2 regions of the Geobacillus sp. Manikaran-105 genome follow, and region 2 is predicted to be linked to the other one. Evidence: predicted binding sites of a transcription regulator. Region 2 holds the regulator's gene; the other holds the start of a gene.
The links. Region 2 encodes Rex, which represses fermentation and respiration genes when NADH is low (regulators of the CRP and FNR family bind a similar motif). Its sites were predicted from a motif close to TTGTGAAATATTTCACAA; they were not measured.
Positions count from the first base shown of each region.

Region 1: a site for Rex is predicted at 8,672-8,689, ahead of CV945_RS15325 (hemerythrin domain-containing protein). Genes of this name have one in related genera too.

Region 1 covers NZ_PIJG01000068.1:67-9,967, forward strand. Annotated here, with positions in the region: gene modB (molybdate ABC transporter permease subunit) at 30-692, opposite strand; gene CV945_RS15300 (Crp/Fnr family transcriptional regulator) at 917-1,627, shown strand; gene narI (respiratory nitrate reductase subunit gamma) at 1,693-2,385, opposite strand; gene narJ (nitrate reductase molybdenum cofactor assembly chaperone) at 2,382-2,942, opposite strand; gene narH (nitrate reductase subunit beta) at 2,945-4,450, opposite strand; gene CV945_RS15320 (nitrate reductase subunit alpha) at 4,440-8,123, opposite strand; gene CV945_RS15325 (hemerythrin domain-containing protein) at 8,156-8,563, opposite strand; gene CV945_RS15330 (thiamine pyrophosphate-binding protein) at 8,883-9,434, shown strand; gene CV945_RS17640 (hypothetical protein) at 9,551-9,823, opposite strand.
Region 2 covers NZ_PIJG01000067.1:1,332-11,030, forward strand. Annotated here, with positions in the region: gene tsaB (tRNA (adenosine(37)-N6)-threonylcarbamoyltransferase complex dimerization subunit type 1 TsaB) at 1-187, shown strand, start outside; gene rimI (ribosomal protein S18-alanine N-acetyltransferase) at 147-599, shown strand; gene tsaD (tRNA (adenosine(37)-N6)-threonylcarbamoyltransferase complex transferase subunit TsaD) at 596-1,609, shown strand; gene abc-f (ribosomal protection-like ABC-F family protein) at 2,364-4,295, opposite strand; gene moaC (cyclic pyranopterin monophosphate synthase MoaC) at 4,391-4,879, shown strand; gene CV945_RS15250 (redox-sensing transcriptional repressor Rex) at 4,895-5,536, shown strand; gene tatA (twin-arginine translocase TatA/TatE family subunit) at 5,554-5,706, shown strand; gene tatC (twin-arginine translocase subunit TatC) at 5,727-6,476, shown strand; gene CV945_RS15265 (YdiK family protein) at 6,541-6,720, opposite strand; gene CV945_RS15270 (CPBP family intramembrane glutamic endopeptidase) at 6,717-7,451, opposite strand; gene groES (co-chaperone GroES) at 7,808-8,092, shown strand; gene groL (chaperonin GroEL) at 8,211-9,699, shown strand, end outside.

The DNA.
Region 1 (9,901 bases), on a different contig from region 2:
TTTTCGCTAGAAAATTAAGTGGGGGTAGTTCACTCCCGTAAACGACCGAGTTTCGTCGCAAAGACCAATAAACTGAATGACAATCCGATCGTGACCGCCACCCATGCCCACGCTAACTCCATTCGCCCCGATTCCATGGCCATATAGACGGCGGTCGGGATCGTTTGCGTTTTTCCTGGAATATTGCCGGCAAACATGAGTGTTGCGCCAAACTCCCCGAGGCTGCGGGCAAACGACAGCACTGCCCCGGATAATAACGCGTGTCTGGCAAGCGGCAGCGAAATATGCCAAAAAACTTGGCGCTCATTCGCCCCATCGATGCGCGCCGCCCCTTCAATGGTTGGATCGACCGCTTCGAGCCCGGTTTTGGCCGCCTGATACATGAGCGGGAATGACACGACCACGGCGGCCATCACCGCGGCACCGGGCGTAAACAGTACGGTCGTATGAAATGACGTTTCGATCCACTGGCCGATGGGGCTATGTCGGCCAAACAAGACGACGAGCAAAAAACCGACGACCGACGGCGGCAACACGAGCGGCAACATAAACACCGTCTCCACCACTGTCTTGCCGCGAAACCGGCGGCGCGCCATCCGCCTCGCCGCCGCTGTCCCTAAGACCGCGACAATCAAGCCGGCGAGGAGCGATACTTTGATCGATAACCAAACCGGTGACCAAAACGATGTCATAGGTCAGCCTCTCTTTGTTCCATCTCCATCCTACTATACGAAAACGAGCAGGCAAACGCTGTGACACTGCTCACATTGATTGTATCATATGGGAGGGGAAATCCGGGTTAGAAAAATTTGTGACAACCTGCACAAAAAAAGTGACAAACGGTGATTTTTTTCACTCTGTCCTTACTGTGATGTTTTTTACAATAGAAGTAGCCGAACAAATGGAGGTGTCAATCATGGAACGGCAAAGCCAACTAGTGGAGAAACGCGATTTTTCCCTCTTGCGCTCATGGCTGCAATCGTCGAAAAAAGTGATTCCGCTTCGCAAACATTCGTTTTTGTTTCAAGAAGGAATGCCCGCCAATGAGCTGTATTTGATTCTTTCCGGCAAGGTGCAAGTAAGCAAAATTTGCCCCGATGGAAAAGAAATGTGTTTCCGCATTTGCGGGAGTGGAGAAATTGTCGGCGAGCTAACGCTGTTTACGAGCGACCCGCGCTATTTATTGACCGCCAAAGTGATTGAATCGGGTGAAGCAGCGGTGATGAATAAAAGCGAACTCGAAGAGCAGCTGCTGATCAATCCGACCCTTACTCTTGAATATATGCGCTGGATCAGCAAACATGCCCGGCGAACGCAGACGAAGTTTCGCGACTTGATTATGAACGGCAAAAAAGGGGCGCTCTATTCGACGCTCATTCGCCTATGCAACAGCTATGGCGTCCCGCTTGAAGATGGGAGTATTTTCATTGATGTGACGTTAAAAAACCAAGACTTAGCCAACTTTTGCGGCACGACACGCGAGAGCGTCAATCGGATGCTCAATGCGTTAAAGCAAGATGGAATTATTTCCATGAAGCGGGGGAGAATCACCGTCCACGACTTGAACTATTTAAAAACGGAAATCCAATGCGAGGACTGCCCACCAGATATTTGCTGCATTGAATGAAATTTAGCGGGCTGTCATAAAGGAGTTGCCAAGCAACTCTTTTATGGACAGCCCCCGCTCTTTCACTAAATTTTTTTCGCCCGCATCCGGCGATAGACGACGTAATGCCGGTTTAAATACGTCACCGGGACGCTCCATACATGCACGAGGCGGGTGAACGGCCAAACGCCGAATAACAGCAAGGCGGAGAGAATATGAATTTGAAATCCAATCGGCGCATCGCTGACGAGCTGCGGCAGCGGCCGAAACGTTAAAATGCCGCGAAACCAAGGGCCGATCGTATCCCGGTAGTCAAACGTCCCGCCGGTTGCTGTATATCCAACCGTATTTGTAAACCCTGTCAAAATGACCATCGTTAATAGCAGCAATACAACAAGATCGCTTTTGCTGCTATGGCGGAGAAGGCGGCGAACGCTCAACCGCCGCCATAAGAGCAATACCACCCCAATCACAGTCGCGACCCCGGCGGCGCCGCCAAACCAGACCGCCCCAAAATGGTACATCTCTTCCGTAATCCCGATCGATTCATAAAATGCCTTTGGAACTAAAATGCCGGCAACATGGCCGAAAAATACAAAGAGAATGCCCCAATGGAACAGAACGCTTCCCCAACGCAACCGCCGTTTCTCAAGAAACTCGCTTGACTTCGCCGACCAGCCAAACTGATCAGTATTGTAACGGTAAATATGGCCGGCAACAAATAACGTCAACATGATATACGGATAGATCACCCAAAGGAACTGATCAAGCAGTGTCATGTGGCCTCCTCCTCTCTTATTGGAATATCCACCCCTTTTGCTTCTTCAAGAAATGCGTCCATGCCTGCAAGACAGCCGTCCAAAACAAAGAAATGCGGGTGGTTAACCTCCTGGAGCCTGTCCGCCAACCCTTTGATGGCCCGCTGGTGGGCGAGAAGAACGTTTTTCGCATCGCTGACTGGGGCGGCGGCGGCAAACTCGAGCATAAGCGGCAAGTAATCTGGCAGCTCATCCTCTGTCAGTTCCAAACCAGCACGACGAAATGCTTCTTTTAGTTTTAACAACGCTTGGCCGCGCTCTTTTTGATCGCCAAACAAGTAGTACGTGAGATACATCGTCGTTCGATCGCTCAAATCAAATGTTCGCACATAGAGCTCGCACAGCTCGTCGACCGCTTTTGTTTTCGCGTAGTCAAGAAACTGTAAAAACCGTTTGCGGGCCGTATGGTTGGCGAGCTTGGAAATTTCATAAAACAGCTGCTCATCTTCCAGCCATTCTCGTTCTGGGTACTGCAGCAAAATGGAAGCGAGCTTAAATAGTCTCTGATGCTCTTCCATCCTCATCCCCCCCAATCAAACGAGTAAAAACGTTCCGCATCATATTCAGAGCAGCCGGAACAAGACTCCATAAACGCATAGCCGGCCGTCCCTTGACCGTAAAACGCGTTGCCGGCCTTCTCCCGATGGGAAGACGGAATGACATAACGGTCGGAATATTTCGCGACAGCCGAAAGCTTATACATTTCCTTGACCGTATGTTCATCCATGCCGACTTTCTCGAGGATACTCCGGTCTGGCTCTTTTCCTAGGTTTACCGCCCGCATATAGCTGCGCATGGCCACCATTTTTTTCAGCACCGTGCGGATGACCTCCGTGTCGCCGGCAGCCAACAAATTAGCCAAATACTCAATTGGAATGCGCATTTGGTCAATCGCTGGAAAAATGACATGCGGATGAATGTCGTCCAACCCGCCGTCAAACGCCCCCATGATCGGACTGAGCGGCGGAACGTACCAAACCATTGGCAACGTCCGGTATTCCGGGTGAAGCGGGAGCGCGATTTTTTGCTCGACCGCAAGCTTATAAACCGGTGAGCGTTGCGCCGCTTCAATCCAATCGTCCGTATACCCGGCTTCGCGCGCCGCTTCAATCACGTCCGGATCATACGGATTTAAAAAGATGCGCAAATGGGCGTGGTACAGCTCTTTTTCATCTTGGACCGAAGCGGCCGCCTCGACTTGATCCAAATCGTAAAACACAATACCGATGTAACGGAGCCGGCCGACGCACGTTTCTGAACAAACTGTCGGCAATCCTGCTTCAATACGCGGAAAACAAAACGTGCATTTCTCCGCCTTATGCGTTTTCCAATTAAAGTACACTTTTTTATACGGACAGCCGGTCACACAAAACCGCCAGCTCCGGCACGCGTCATGGTCAACAAGCACAATGCCGTCCTCATCCCGCTTATAAATCGCCCCTGACGGACAAGAAGAGACGCAAGGAGGGTTTAAACAATGTTCGCAAATGCGCGGCAAATACATCATAAACGTTTGTTCGAACTCAAATTTCACTTTTTCTTCAATGCCTCTTACGTTCGGATCTCGTTTTCCTGTTTCATATACCCCGGCTAAGTCGTCTTCCCAGTTCGGTCCCCAAGTGATATCCATGTATTCGCCCGTCAGCTGTGACTTAGGCCGGGCGACAGGCTGGTGCTCCCCTTCCGGACGGTTGATCAGCTGTTCATAATCGTATGTCCAAGGCTCATAGTAATCGTCGATCACCGTCATATTCGGGTTGTAAAACAGGTTTAACAGTTTATTCACCCGGCCGCCGGCGCGCAACTCGAGCTTCCCGTCTTTGAGCACCCAGCCGCCTTTATGCCCGTCTTGGTTTTCCCATTCTTTCGGATAACCGATGCCCGGTTTCGTTTCCACATTGTTCCACCACATATATTCCGCCCCAGGGCGGTTCGTCCATGTATTGTTGCATGTAATGCTGCATGTGTGGCAACCGATGCACTTGTCCAAATTCATAACCATCCCAAACTGCGCTCTAACTCTCAAGCCAATCCACTTCCCTTTTTTCAAGTTTGCGGATCATCACTTGCTCATCCCGCTGATTTCCTGTCGGCCCATAATAATTGAAGCCATAGCTTAATTGTGCATAACCGCCGATCATTTGCGTCGGTTTGACATGGATGCGGGTTGGGCTGTTGAACGTGCCGCCGCGCAGTTTGCTGATTGGCGAGCCGGGCACGTTAATATGACGTTCCTGCACATGGTACATAAACGCGACCCCACGCGGCAAGCGATGGCTGACGACCGCCCGGGCAACGACCACCCCGTTGCGGTTGTACATTTCGATCCAGTCGTTGTCAGCAATGCCGGCTTCTGCGGCATCTTCTTTGTTCATCCAGACGTGCGGACCGCCGCGGAACATCGTCAACATCGGCAGCGTATCTCCGTATGTGCTGTGGTATGACCATTTAAAGTGCGGCGTCAAATAACGAAGAGTGAGTTCTTTGCCGCTGACTTGCGGACGCCGGTCATAGCCGTAAAAGGCAAGCTTTCTGAGCGGCGCTTTAAACGTCGGCAATTCTTCTCCAAACTCAAACATAAGCTCATGGTCCAAGTAAAAATGCTGCCTTCCTGTCAACGTCCGCCAAGGAATCAACCGTTCGACGTTCGTCGTAAACGGAGAGTAGCGACGGTTTCCGGTTTCGCTTCCGCTAAAGACAGGAGTGGTCAACACTTGCCGCGGTTGGACAGTGATAGCCTGAAAGGTAATATGTTCCTCAGCCCGCTCAATGACTAAATCTTTTAGCGGCTGCATCGTCTTTTTCTCCATTTCTCCCCATGCCTTGAGAGCTAAGGAACCGTTCGTTGTGCTTGAAAGCGCCAAAATAGCTTCGGCAGCATCTCGGTCTGTCAACAAACTCGGACAATCTTTATACGGACCTTCCAACGTCGAAGGGCCGAGCGTATCAAGCAGCCATTTGTATTCTTCCTTGGCATCCCAGCTGAGCCCTTTCGCCCCGATTTGTTCACGAACCATCGGACCAAGCGCCACAAACTTGTTGTATACTTCCTTATAATCCCGCTCTACAATATGCAAGCGCGGAAAGTTCACTCCCGGAACCGGCTCTGCCGCCCCATCCTTCCAATCGTTGACAACGCCAAACGGCTGCGCGATCTCATCGCGCGTATCATGCAAAAGCGGGGTAGCTACGATATCTAACACCGGTTTGGAAAAATAGCGGGCGGCCAACTCAGAAAACGTTTTGGCTAACCCTTTAAAGAAATCCCAGTCCGATTTCGCTTCCCACGGCGGAGCAATGGCGGGATTGAACGGATGAACAAACGGGTGCATGTCCGTGCTGCTCACATCATATTTCTCATACCACGTCGCCGCCGGAAGAACAATGTCCGAATACAGCCCGGTCCCAGCCATGCGGAAATCGATATTGACCATCAAATCCAGTTTGCCTTCCGGCGCGTTCTCATCCCAAACGATCTCGCTCGTTTTCAAGTCATCATTTTGTTCGCTGAAATTCGCATGATGGGTGCCGAGCAAATGTTTTAAAAAGTATTCGTGCCCTTTTGCCGAACTGCCGATGAGATTTGCGCGCCAAACAAACATCACGCGCGGAAAATTAATCGGATCGGACGGGTTTTCAATGGCAAATTTAATGTTTCCTTTTTTGATTTGCTGAACGACATATTGAACCGCTTCCTCGTTCGTCTTTGCGTTCGCCTGTTCCACTAGCGCAATGCTGTTGGCGTTAAACTGCGGATAAAATGGAAGCCAGCCTAGTCGGGCGGCCAAATAATTGTAATCGCCGCCATGTTTGTAGCGCGGCTTGTCAACGAGCGGGGAGACGTGTTCATCCATGCTTTGATCTTCATATTTCCACTGTTCGGTGACAAAGTAGAAAAACGACGTCCCGTTTTGCAGCCGCGGCGGTCCTCCCCAGTCACGGGCCATGGCGATCGTCTGCCATCCCTCAAGCGGGCGCACTTTTTCTTGACCGACATAATGCGCCCAGCCGCCGCCGTTAACTCCTTGTGATCCGGTCAACAAGACAAGGTTTAAAATCGCCCGGTAGATGGTATCGGAATGATACCAATGGTTAATGCCCGATCCCATGACGATCATGGAGCGTCCTTTGGAATCGAGGGCATTTTGGGCAAACTCGCGGGCAATTTGCGCCGCCGTCTTTCGATCAACGCCAGTGATCGCCTCCTGCCATGCCGGCGTATATGGCTTCATGTCATCGTAATCGGCCGGATAATCACCAGGCAGCCCGCGGTTGACGCCCATTTTGGCAAGCAACAAGTCAAATACTGTCGTGACATACACCGCCTCCCCGTTTTGCTTAATGGCCTTGACCGGCACTCCGCGTTCGAGCACCGTTTTATTTCCTGCCTCAAAGTGCGGAAACTGCACGACGACGGCATCATCTTGCTGGCCAAGGAACGTCAAAGCCGGGCGGATTCCGATTCGTTTATTGTCCATATCGTTCAGCTGCAAATTCCAATTCCCGCTGTTCTCCCAACGATGGCCAATCGTCCCGTTCGGCACGGCAAACGTCTTTGATTGCTCATCCCAAACAATCGTTTTCCATTCCGCATACTGAAGCGGCATGCCAAGGTCGCTCGCCCGCAAAAAGCGGCCGGCGGTATAACGATCCCCCTGTTTGTTCAGCATGACTAAAAAGGGCAAATCGGTGTATTTTTTAACATAATCAGAAAAATAATCAGCGGATTGATCGACATAAAACTCTTTTAAAATGACGTGGGTCATCGCCATTGCCAACGCTCCGTCCATTCCCGGCTGCACCGGCAGCCAGTTGTCGGCAAACTTCACAAATTCGGCATAGTCAGGGCTAATAGCGACGACTTTTGTCCCCCGGTAGCGCACCTCAACGTAAAAATGGGCATCCGGGGTGCGCGTTTGCGGCAAGTTCGATCCCCAGACAATCATGTAGCTTGAGTTAAACCAGTCTGAACTTTCCGGGACGTCTGTCTGTTCCCCCCATATTTGCGGAGAAGCCGGCGGCAAATCGGCATACCAGTCATAAAAGCTGAGCAAGGCGCCGCCGATCAAATTCAAAAACCGTGCCCCGGCCGCATAGCTGACCATCGACATCGCCGGAATTGGTGAAAACCCAAAAATGCGATCCGGCCCGTACGTTTGAATCGTATACATCAGTGACGCGGCGATCATCGTATAAACGTCATCCCATTTCGCCCGCACGAACCCGCCTTTTCCACGGGCGCGTTTATACCGTTTCGCTTTTTCCGGATCTTCGACAATCGACTTCCACGCGGCTACGGGATCACCTTCTTGTTGCAGCGCTTCTTTCCAAAGCCGCAACAGCGCCCCGCGCACATAAGGATAGCGGACGCGAAGCGGGCTGTATGTATACCAGGAAAAACTCGCTCCCCTCGGACAGCCGCGCGGCTCATACTCCGGCATATCGGGGCCTGTTGTCGGGTAGTCGGTTTGCTGCGTCTCCCATGCGATTATGCCGTCTTTCACATGCACTTTCCAGCTGCACGAACCTGTGCAATTGACTCCATGGGTTGTACGAACCACTTTATCATGTTGCCAGCGGCGGCGGTATGTTTTCTCTACGTCCCTCCCGTATGGCGACAACTCAGCGTGGCCGGCGATTTTTTCCGACCGACCGAAATACTTCAGTTTGCGCAAAAGCGGAGCAGGTTTTTCGTTCATTCCGTTTTGCCTCTCCTTTCTTTGCCTTTCAATTAAAAAAGCAACGCCTCTTCATCCGTGCTATGGATGCGGTTGATATGAAGCAGCGTGTGAAAGCGGGTCAACACCTCGCGATCGATTTGCCCGGGCAACCGCTGCCTAATTTCAGCAATCAACGTTCTCATCATGTCGTGGTCGCGCTTGAGCTGGGTGATCGTTTCAGCCAACTCCCCTCTCTCTTTTGCCTTTTCGCGGTAAAAGCCTTCTTCTTCTGCTTCCGCATGGGCGATGATCCGTGTTTCCCAGTGCTCTACAAGGGCATCCGCCACTTCAGCGGCATGCTCACAACGCCCATCGGTATATAATGTTTCCAACAGTTCAGTTAGGCGCTTCGCTTCGGCAAAGGCGCCATGATGAATAGAACGATGCGCTTCCAATTTTCTTAGTGACGGTCCGCTCATTTCATCATCTCGCTTCCTTTATTTGCACCGATTCCCTCTATTCCCCTATAATTTCCAAACAACGAATGGATTATGCAGAAACGAGAAAAAGATGTTCCTTGTGCTTCCATGTGACGATATTCACATACATTGCACACATGAGTTGTTTAAATTAAAAAGAAGGTGACAAAATGGTTCATCCTCCCACACGCCTTGGAGCCGATGTACTTATCGAATCGCTAGCCGTTCAAGGGATCACCCACGTGTTTGGCTGCTGCCACGAAAGCACGTTGCCTGTCCGTCATGTGCTAGACTCTTGTCCTTGCCTATCATAATCGAAATGAAACATGAACAGGCGGCTGTTCATGCCGCGGACGGCTGTGCCCGCGCTTCAGGAAGACTCGGCGTGGCGATCATCGGGGCGGGAGTCACAAACAGCATTACCGGAATCGCCGCAGCATTAAGCGATTCTGTACCGCTGCTTGCCATTATTGGGCGGCCTTCACCGGAAGAGCATTTATACGCTCCCGATCTCGATATTTTGAGTCTTTGTACGCCAGTGACAAAATACCATTTGCAAGTAAACGAGATCAATGATATTCCATCTGCTATTCAGCACGCTTACGAAATCGCGCTCCATGGCAGGCCCGGTCCGGTGACGGTGGAAGTCCCCGCTCATCTTTTCCGTCAGGAAGCGGCCGGGTCATATCCGATGAAAAAAGCCGCACTTCCGAAACCGAAGAACATTCCGAGAAAATCGCTTGAATTGGAAAAGCGCCCGATCGACCGTTGTTCGCGGCCTGTCGGACGCTCTCTTTTTCTTTTTTTGGTTGTGATGCGAATCACTTCTTTTTCTTTTCACCGCCGTATAATAAGAGCTATAGGACTTTAGGCGGCTATCTCCCGTTTAGGGAAATGGGGAAACATTAATGTCCGCTTGTTTCTGAGCCGTCGTCTTCGCCCGTTTCGGTCACTTTCAGCATGGCGACGGCTCCTTTTTGTGCATGGTTAAACTGATGAGTGACGATCGGGTATGTTCCCGATTTGCGCCGTCATTTCAACGCGGACATCATGCGGGCCGATCCGCTCCATTTTCAACGGCACCGGTGCTTGGTTCACTCCTTTATGCGCCGCTGACATGTTCGTAGCAGACTGTTGCGTAGTTGCCGCTGTTCCGTTTTTATTTTCCGCCTTTGCCTCTCCTCCTCCCCCGTTGCTGCATGCGGCCAGAAGCGAAGCGGCTAACGCGACGGACAATAACGAAGACATCCTTCGTTTCATCGTTCTCCCCCCTTAGATGATTTGATTTACACCTTTAACGTACGGCATTTTCACTTCTTCCCTGGTGATTTGTATCAC
Region 2 (9,699 bases):
GCCGTTGACATTGCCGCGGCCAAGTGAGCTCATCATGCTCGGAAAAGAGAAACAACATGAGAATCCGCATACGTTTGTGCCGAATTACATCCGTCTTGCGGAAGCGGAAGCGAAATGGCTTGCGAAACAAAAAGGGGACGGGGACGATGGGGATCGATGTGCAATTCCGGCCGATGACCATTCATGATATCGATGAGGTCGTGCAAGTCGAACAGGCGTCGTTTACCGCGCCGTGGAGCCGGGAATCTTTTTATAATGAACTGATGTACAATCGTTACGCGAAATATATTGTCATGGTGCACCGCGGACGGATCATCGGGTATGCGGGGATGTGGCTCGTGATTGATGAAGCGCATGTGACGAATGTCGCTGTGCTGCCACAGTTTCGCGGACAAAAACTCGGCGAAGCGCTTATGCGCCGCCTTATGGAAACAGCCAAGCAGCATGGGGCGGCGACGATGACGCTGGAAGTGCGCGTCTCGAACCATGTCGCCCAGTCGTTGTACCGAAAGCTTGGGTTTCGCAATGGCGGCATCCGCAAACGGTATTATCCGGACAATTTTGAAGATGCGCTAGTGATGTGGGTGAAACTGACATGAATGAAAACGTGCATGTACTAGGTATTGAAACGAGCTGCGATGAAACAGCGGCGGCCGTGGTGAAAAACGGAAAAGAGATTTTATCGAATGTTGTGGCGTCGCAAATGGAAAGCCATCGGCGGTTTGGCGGTGTTGTGCCGGAAATTGCCTCGCGCCATCATGTCGAACAAATTACACTCGTCATGGAGGAAGCGATGCGGCAGGCTGGCGTATCGTTTTCCGATCTTGATGCCATTGCGGTGACGGCCGGACCGGGGTTGGTTGGGGCGCTCCTTGTCGGGGTGAACGCCGCAAAGGCGCTCGCGTTTGCCCACGGGTTGCCGCTCATCGGGGTGCATCATATTGCTGGTCATATTTACGCCAACCAGCTCGTGGCGGAGATGAAATTTCCGCTGTTGGCGCTTGTCGTTTCCGGCGGGCATACGGAGCTTGTTTACATGGAAGGCCACGGGGCGTTTCAAGTCATTGGCGAGACGCGCGACGACGCTGCTGGTGAGGCGTATGACAAGGTGGCGCGGGCTTTAGGCCTTCCGTACCCAGGAGGACCGCACATCGACCGGTTGGCTCATGAGGGCGAGCCCGTGATTGATTTGCCGCGAGCGTGGCTTGAGGAAGGTTCGTATGATTTCAGCTTCAGCGGCTTAAAATCAGCGGTTCTCAATGCGCTCCACAACGCGAAGCAGCGCGGCGAGGAGATCGATCCGAGACAGATGGCCGCGAGCTTTCAGGCCAGCGTCGTCGATGTGCTGGTGACGAAAACGGTGCAGGCCGCCAAAGAATACGGCGTACGACAAGTGCTGCTCGCCGGTGGGGTGGCGGCCAACCGCGGGCTTCGGGCTGCACTGCAGGAGAAAATGAAAGAGCTTCCCGATGTGGAGCTTGTCATCCCACCGTTATCGCTATGCACTGATAATGCGGCGATGATTGCCGTTGCGGGAACTGTGTTATATCAACAAGGAAAGCGGGCTGATTTGGCGCTCAACGCCAATCCAAGCTTGCCGCTTGTCTAGAAGGTCGGTGATTTAGTACAAAATACTGCTAGCTCCACTTGTTTCTCAATTAGAGAAAAACTGTGGAATCAGCCTTCTTTTTTGGCGAAATGCCGTTGATTTGCTCGTGACAGCAGTTTGTCACCGGCCTTCTAGGAGGTTGGGGATTTCATGAAAAACTGGCCCAAAACGCACTTTTCTCAAGTTAAAAATCCTTTTAAAGAGCGGATCGCTTAGGGCAGGCGGTCTGCTCTTTTTTGTTTGGCAAGCGGAACGGCTGTCGGGTGGGGACTTGTTGTGCATAGTTTTATCCATAGGTTGTGGACAATGTGGAAAAGTAACAAAAACATGATAACGGCGAGGAGTGCAATACACAATCATTTTTTCATAGAGGAAAGGGATTGGTTGTGGATAATGTGGAAAAGTCGGTGAATAACTTCTGTTTTGCACAGAAAAGTGTGGATTTCTTTGTGGATAATGTGATTAACACAAAAACGGGGCTGACCTAAAAGGTCGCCTGCCTTCAAGATAGGCGCACGTCTAGTGCGGCAGAAACAGCAAGCATATATATGCAACGAAAGAGGGTGTTCCAATCCTTTGGGGACACCCTCTTGTCAGTCATCGTCCTTCACCTAAGAAGCAGCTTTCATGAACAAGGCAAAAGGCTGCTAAATGAGTTTGGCCTGTGATCGGCCTGGCGCGGTGATGATGCGCACGAGCAGTGCACATGAAGCCGCTAGATGCCCGTGTTGGCGTTCCCTGGCAGCGGATTGGCTCAAAACGAGGCGTAGAGCTGTTCCCACTCGGCCAATAACGTTTCAAGCTGCTGTTTCCGCTTTTCGTTTTCTTGCGTGAGCTGCTGCACGGTTTCATAATCGCCGTATACAGACGGGTCGCACAGCTGCTGCTCGGTTTCAGCGATTTGTGCTTCCAGTGCGGCGATCTCGGCTTCGATCTCTTCCAGACGGCGCTGCCGTTGGCGCTGTCGTCTTTTTTCCTCTTTTTCTTGCTCGTATGTGGATTTGGCTGTTTCGCCGCTGTCCGGTGATGCGGGCGGGTGGGAGTCCAGGCGCGCCAATTCGCGCATTTCTTCTTTTTTCGCCACGTAATAGTCATAGTCTCCTAAATATTCGACAAGCCCATCGCCCGAGAGTTCAAACAGCTTTGTCGCGATGCGATTAATGAAATAGCGGTCGTGGGAGACGAACAAGATCGTTCCCGGATAGTCGACAAGCGCCTGCTCGAGCATCTCTTTGCTGTCAAGGTCGAGATGGTTGGTCGGTTCATCCAACAAGAGAACGTTGGCTTTTTGAAGCATGAGTTTGGCGAGCGCCAGGCGTGCTTTCTCTCCGCCGCTTAAGGCGGAAACCGGTTTTAAGACGTCGTCGCCGGAAAACAAAAAGTTGCCGAGCACGGTGCGAATTTCTTTTTCGGTTTTGTCCGGGTAGGCGTCCCACAACTCGTCGAGCACTCGTTTGTTTGTCGACAGTTCCGCCTGGTTTTGGTCGTAATAGCCGATTTTCACATTTGCACCGTACCGGAGCTTTCCGGATTGAACTGGGAGCTTTCCGGCGATCGTCTTCAACAATGTCGACTTGCCGATGCCGTTTGGTCCGACCAAGGCGACACTCTCCCCCCGTGTGATGCGAAAGCTGATTTGGCGGATGACCGGTGCGCCTTCGCGATAGCCGGCGGTCAATTGCTCTGCGGTGAGCACCTCATGGCCGCTCGGCCGCTCAATCGCAAAAGAAAAAGAAGCTGATTTTTCATCTCCGGCCGGGCGTTCAAGCCGCTCCATTTTTTCGAGCTGCTTTCGCCGGCTTTGCGCCCGTTTCGTTGTCGAGGCGCGGGCGATGTTGCGCCGGATGAAGTCTTCGAGGCGGGCGATTTCCTCCTGTTGCTTTTCGTATCGTTTTAGCTCTTGTTCGTATTGCTCAGCCCGAAGCTCCAAATAGCGGCTGTAATTGCCGCTATACCGCTTAAGCGTCGCGTTGGACAGCTCGTACACTTCGGTGACGACTTTGTCCAAAAAGTAGCGGTCATGGGAAACGAGCAGAACGGCGCCGGGGTATGCCTGTAAATATTGCTCGAGCCATGTGAGCGTATCGAGGTCCAAATGGTTCGTCGGCTCGTCTAAAATGAGCAAGTCCGGCTTGGCCAACAGCAGTTTTCCAAGGGCGAGCCGCGTCCGCTGTCCGCCGCTTAGCGAGGAAACGGGCGTTGTTTGGTAATCGTATGACGAAAATTGCAGCCCGTGCAAAACAGAGCGGATGTCGGCTTCATACTGATAGCCCCCTTGTTCTTTGTATTGCTCTTGCAAGTTGTCATACGCTTGAAGCGTTTTTTCGTAGCGGGACGGATCGGCGAGCAGATCCGGGTCGCCAAGCTGGGCGCCGAGCTCTGCCAGCTGCGCTTCGATCGCCCGGAGCGGCGCGAATACGTCCAGCATCTCGTCCCAAATGGAGCGTGACGAGTCGAGCCCGCTGTTTTGCGCCAAATAGCCGATTTTGATATGGCTTGGCTTGATGATTTCACCGCTGTCGGAAGAAAGTTCGCCGGCGATGATCTTCAGCAGCGTCGATTTGCCTGCGCCGTTGCGGCCGACAAGAGCAATGCGGGCGCGGGACTGTATTTCTAGTTTTATATTCGATAAAATAAGGTCAGCGCCAAAATATTTCGTGAGTCCATTCACTTGCAAAATGATCATGTCCGTCACCTCGCGAATAGTTTAACGCAAGTCGCGAAAACGGTCAAAGACAGATAACGAAAAATGGTGTATAGTGATAAATGGAGGAGATTGTCTTGTCATCGTTTACGCATTTCAATGAACAAGGCCGGGCGAAAATGGTCGACATTACACACAAGGAAGATACGGTCAGGATAGCGGTGGCGAGAACGAGCGTCACCGTCAATGAAGAGATTTACGAAAAGATGACGAACAATGCCATTGAGAAAGGTGATGTGCTGGCGGTAGCCCAGGTGGCCGGGGTCATGGCGGCGAAAAAAACGGCCGATCTCATTCCGATGTGCCATCCGCTTATGTTAAAAGGCGTCGATATTGCCTTTGCTTGGGAAAAAGAGGCGGAAGCGTATAAACTTGTGATTACCGTGACGGTCAAAACGAAAGGGAGCACAGGAGTGGAGATGGAAGCGCTGACGGCGGCTTCGGTATGCGCATTGACTGTGTACGACATGTGCAAATCGCTCGATAAAGGAATGACGATCGGTCCAACGTATTTGGTCGAAAAAACGGGCGGGAAGTCCGGCCATTATCGACGGAAAACCGATTAGCTGGGGGATGAAACGATGAGCAACGAACAACCGAAAATCCCGCAGGCGACTGCCAAGCGTCTGCCGTTATACTATCGGTTTTTGAAAAATTTACATGCCTCAGGGAAGCAGCGCGTGTCCTCCGCCGAGCTGAGCGAGGCGGTGAAAGTCGATCCGGCGACAATTCGCCGCGACTTTTCGTATTTTGGCGCGCTCGGCAAAAAAGGATACGGGTATAATGTCAATTATTTGTTGTCGTTTTTCCGCCAGACGCTTGAAGAGGACGAAGTGACCGAAGTCGCCTTGTTTGGCGTCGGCAATTTAGGCACCGCCTTTTTAAACTACAACTTTTCGAAAAATAACAACACGAAAATTGTCATGGCGTTTGATGTCGATGAACGGAAGGTCGGAACGACAGTCGGCGGGGTGCCGGTCTATCATCTCGATGAGCTGGAGGAGCGGCTTCGCGGCGACATTCCGGTCGCGATTTTAACCGTGCCGGCCGCCGCGGCTCAAGCGCTGACCGACCGCCTTGTCGCGCAAGGAATTAAAGGCATTTTAAACTTTACTCCGGCGCGGTTGAACGTGCCGAACCATATTCGCGTCCATCATATCGATTTAGCCATTGAGCTGCAGTCGCTCGTCTATTTTTTGAAAAACTATCCATCGCCATCGTAAAAAGGAGAGAACAACACATGAAATATTTGTTGCTCGTTCTTGTCATTTTGTTGCTGTTTGGCACGAAAAAGCTGCCGGAGTTGGGGCGGTCGTTCGGCCAGTCGCTTCGCGAGTTTAAAGACGCCACAAAAGGGCTCGCTGATGACGAAGAAACGAAAACCGACCGATGACAAGGCAGGATGGGGAAACGATGAATGACAAAGAAATGTCCGTGTATGAACACCTCGGAGAGCTGCGGAAACGGCTGATCATCGTGCTTCTCTTTTTCGTTGCGGCGCTTGTAGCCAGCTTCTTTTTTGTCGACGACGTCATTGTGTATTTGCAGCACACTGCGGAAGCGAAACAGCTGACGATGAACGCGTTCCGCCTCACCGATCCGATTAAAGTGTATTTTCAGTTTGCCTTTGTCATTGCCGCTGTACTGACCGCTCCGGTGCTGCTCTATCAAATTTGGGCGTTCGTCAGTCCGGGGCTGTATAAAAAAGAGCGGAAAGCAACGCTCAGCTACATTCCAGCATCGATCATTCTATTTTTAGCCGGGGTTGGTTTTGCGTATTTCGTCTTGTTTCCATTTGTCGTCCGGTTTATGAATCAGCTGGCGGAACGGCTCGGCATTCAACAGATGATCGGCATTAACGAATATTTTCAGTTTTTGCTGCAGCTCGTGCTGCCGTTTGGCATCGTGTTTCAGCTGCCGATTGTTGTCCTGTTTTTCACCCGCTTAGGGCTTATTACGCCGCAGCTTCTTGTTCGCATCCGCAAGTATGCGTATTTGGCGCTGCTTATTTTAGCGGCCGCCATTACGCCGCCGGATGTGTTGTCGCAAGTGATCGTCATGATTCCACTGACGCTTTTGTATGAGGGGAGCATCTGGGTTGCCAAAATCGGCTATCGAAAGGCACAATTAGCAGCGGAGGAAGGAAGCGGCGATCCATATTGAGGGCAGCATCAAGAGGACGGTTCATACGGCGCCAGGCAAAAACCCTCCCCCAATGGGGAGGGTTTTATTGTCTCGGTGTGAAGAACAGGCGAAAGGCGGTGCCGAAATCAAAAGCGGCCAGCGCCGCCAACGCGATGGTTGAGACGTTCCAAATCGTTTCATGAACGCTTTCGATCGCCAAATACGTAAACAGGAAGCCCAAGATGAAATACGGAACAGAAAACAGCCGCGGATGGCGCGTCATAGCCAAATCCTCCAAATGGCCAGCGGCAGTTCCGCTTGGCGCATCATGTTTTCCAATTCATCAGCCAACAAAATTTGAACGGCAACAACAAACGTGTTCATTGCTACATGGGCGAACATCGGCACGAAAATGCGTCCGGTTTTGGCGTATAAAAAGGCGAACACCATCCCCATGGATGTGTACAAAAGCAAATGCTCCGGCTCCATGTGGGCGAGAGCGAACAGAAGCGAGCTGGCCAGCGCTGCCAACCAAAAGTTGTATTTTTCATAAAGCGAGCCAAAAATGATTTTGCGGAAGATGAGTTCCTCCAAAACCGGGCCGATGACCGACGTGACGACGACGAGCAATGGCGTCAGGCGGATGATGTCGATGATTTGCCTTGTGTTTTCCGAGCCCGGCTCAATGCCCAATAGACGCCATTCGATGTTGGCGGCAACGCTTTGCGCGGCAAGCGCCAAAAAGACGCCCGAGATCGCCCACATCCATGACGAGGCGAGCGGCAGCCGCCGCATTGTCCGTTCATCGCGGTCGCCGCGCAGCAGCCATAAAATGATGGCAAAAGCCAATAAAAAGCTGATGACCGCCCAATAGCCGGAGGCAATTTTCGCTGCTTCGAGACGTGTTTGCGCGCCTTGGCCGACGCCGAGGGCGCGAAGGAGCGGCACACCGACAAAGGAGGACAGCTGCATGGCGATATAGGTGATGATGACATACCAGTAACGGCGCTTCAAATCGTTTTACCCCTTTATTTCAAATATATCCGTATTGTAGCACATGTTCGGCGAAAATAGTAAGAAAACTGCATCCTCGCATCCCACCTGACCGCCGTAAAAAAAAATTAACCGGAGCCGTTTATCAGTCCGAGGAATGTGAAATAATGAAAACGGGCTCCGCGCGGATGGGGAGTAGAGGCAAAACAACCGGCTCCTTTTGCTCTTTCTTCTTTAGGAGAGAAAAACAGTTATTTTTTTGCATTTCCTACTTGCAAAACGGAGAAGAGTTCATTAATATTATAAGTGTGTTAGCACTCAATAATGATGAGTGCTAATAAGAACGGCGAAAACTATCGTTAAGGAGGTTGTTTCCCGTGTTGAAGCCATTAGGCGATCGCATTGTCATTGAAGTCGTGGAAACTGAAGAAAAAACGGCTAGCGGCATCGTGCTGCCGGATACGGCGAAAGAAAAGCCGCAAGAAGGTCGCGTTGTCGCTGTCGGTGCAGGCCGCGTGCTTGACAACGGCCAACGCGTTGCGCCGGAAGTTGAAGTCGGCGACCGCATCATTTTCTCGAAATACGCCGGCACGGAAGTAAAGTACGACGGAAAAGAATACTTAATTTTGCGCGAAAGCGACGTTTTGGCTGTCATCCGCTAATATATTGCGTTCACCACATAAACATTCCGGAAAACTGACATATCCTTAACTTTATGACACGAATACTTACCTTTTTCACGGCATGCAGTGAAACAAATTCATAAGGAGGTAACGGGGTATGGCAAAGGAAATTAAGTTCAGCGAAGAAGCGCGCCGTGCGATGTTGCGCGGGGTGGACAAACTCGCAGACGCAGTGAAAGTCACATTAGGTCCGAAAGGCCGCAACGTCGTATTGGAGAAAAAATTCGGTTCTCCGCTCATCACGAACGACGGGGTAACGATTGCGAAAGAAATCGAACTCGAAGACCCGTTTGAAAACATGGGCGCGAAACTGGTCGCTGAAGTCGCCAGCAAAACGAACGACATCGCTGGGGACGGGACGACAACGGCTACCGTATTGGCTCAAGCGATGATCCGTGAAGGATTGAAAAACGTGGCAGCTGGCGCCAATCCGATGGGCATCCGCCGCGGGATTGAAAAAGCGGTAGCGGTAGCGGTTGAAGAATTAAAAGCCATCTCCAAACCGATCAAAGGAAAAGAATCGATCGCCCAAGTGGCTGCGATCTCGGCTGCTGACGAAGAAGTCGGCCAATTGATCGCTGAAGCGATGGAACGCGTCGGCAATGACGGCGTCATCACGCTTGAAGAATCGAAAGGCTTCACGACGGAACTCGACGTTGTCGAAGGGATGCAATTCGACCGCGGTTACGTTTCGCCGTACATGATTACAGATACGGAAAAAATGGAAGCTGTTCTCGAAAATCCGTACATCTTGATTACGGACAAAAAAGTATCGAGCATCCAAGAGCTGTTACCGGTTCTTGAGCAAGTCGTGCAACAAGGCCGTCCGCTCTTGATCATTGCGGAAGATGTCGAAGGCGAAGCACTCGCAACGCTTGTTGTCAACAAGCTGCGCGGCACGTTCAATGCGGTAGCTGTCAAAGCGCCTGGCTTTGGCGATCGCCGCAAAGCGATGCTCGAAGACATCGCGATTTTGACAGGCGGCGAAGTCATCTCCGAAGAGCTTGGCCGTGAACTGAAATCGACCACGATCGCTTCGCTCGGCCGTGCGTCGAAAGTGGTTGTTACGAAAGAAACGACGACGATCGTCGAAGGCGCTGGCGATTCGGACCGCATCAAAGCGCGCATCAACCAAATCCGTGCGCAGCTTGAAGAAACGACGTCCGAATTCGACCGCGAAAAACTGCAAGAACGCTTGGCGAAACTCGCTGGCGGCGTAGCGGTCATCAAAGTTGGCGCAGCGACAGAAACGGAATTGAAAGAACGCAAACTGCGCATTGAAGATGCGCTCAACTCGACTCGTGCTGCGGTTGAAGAAGGCATTGTCGCTGGCGGTGGCACGGCGTTGATGAACGTCTACAGCAAAGTTGCGGCCATCGAAGCGGAAGGCGATGAAGCAACGGGTGTGAAAATCGTCTTGCGCGCGATCGAAGAACCGGTTCGTCAAATCGCGCAAAACGCTGGTCTGGAAGGCTCGATCATCGTTGAGCGCCTGAAAAACGAAAAACCGGGCATTGGCTTCAACGCGGCAACAGGCGAATGGGTCGACATGATCGAAGCTGGTATCGTTGACCCGACGAAAGTCA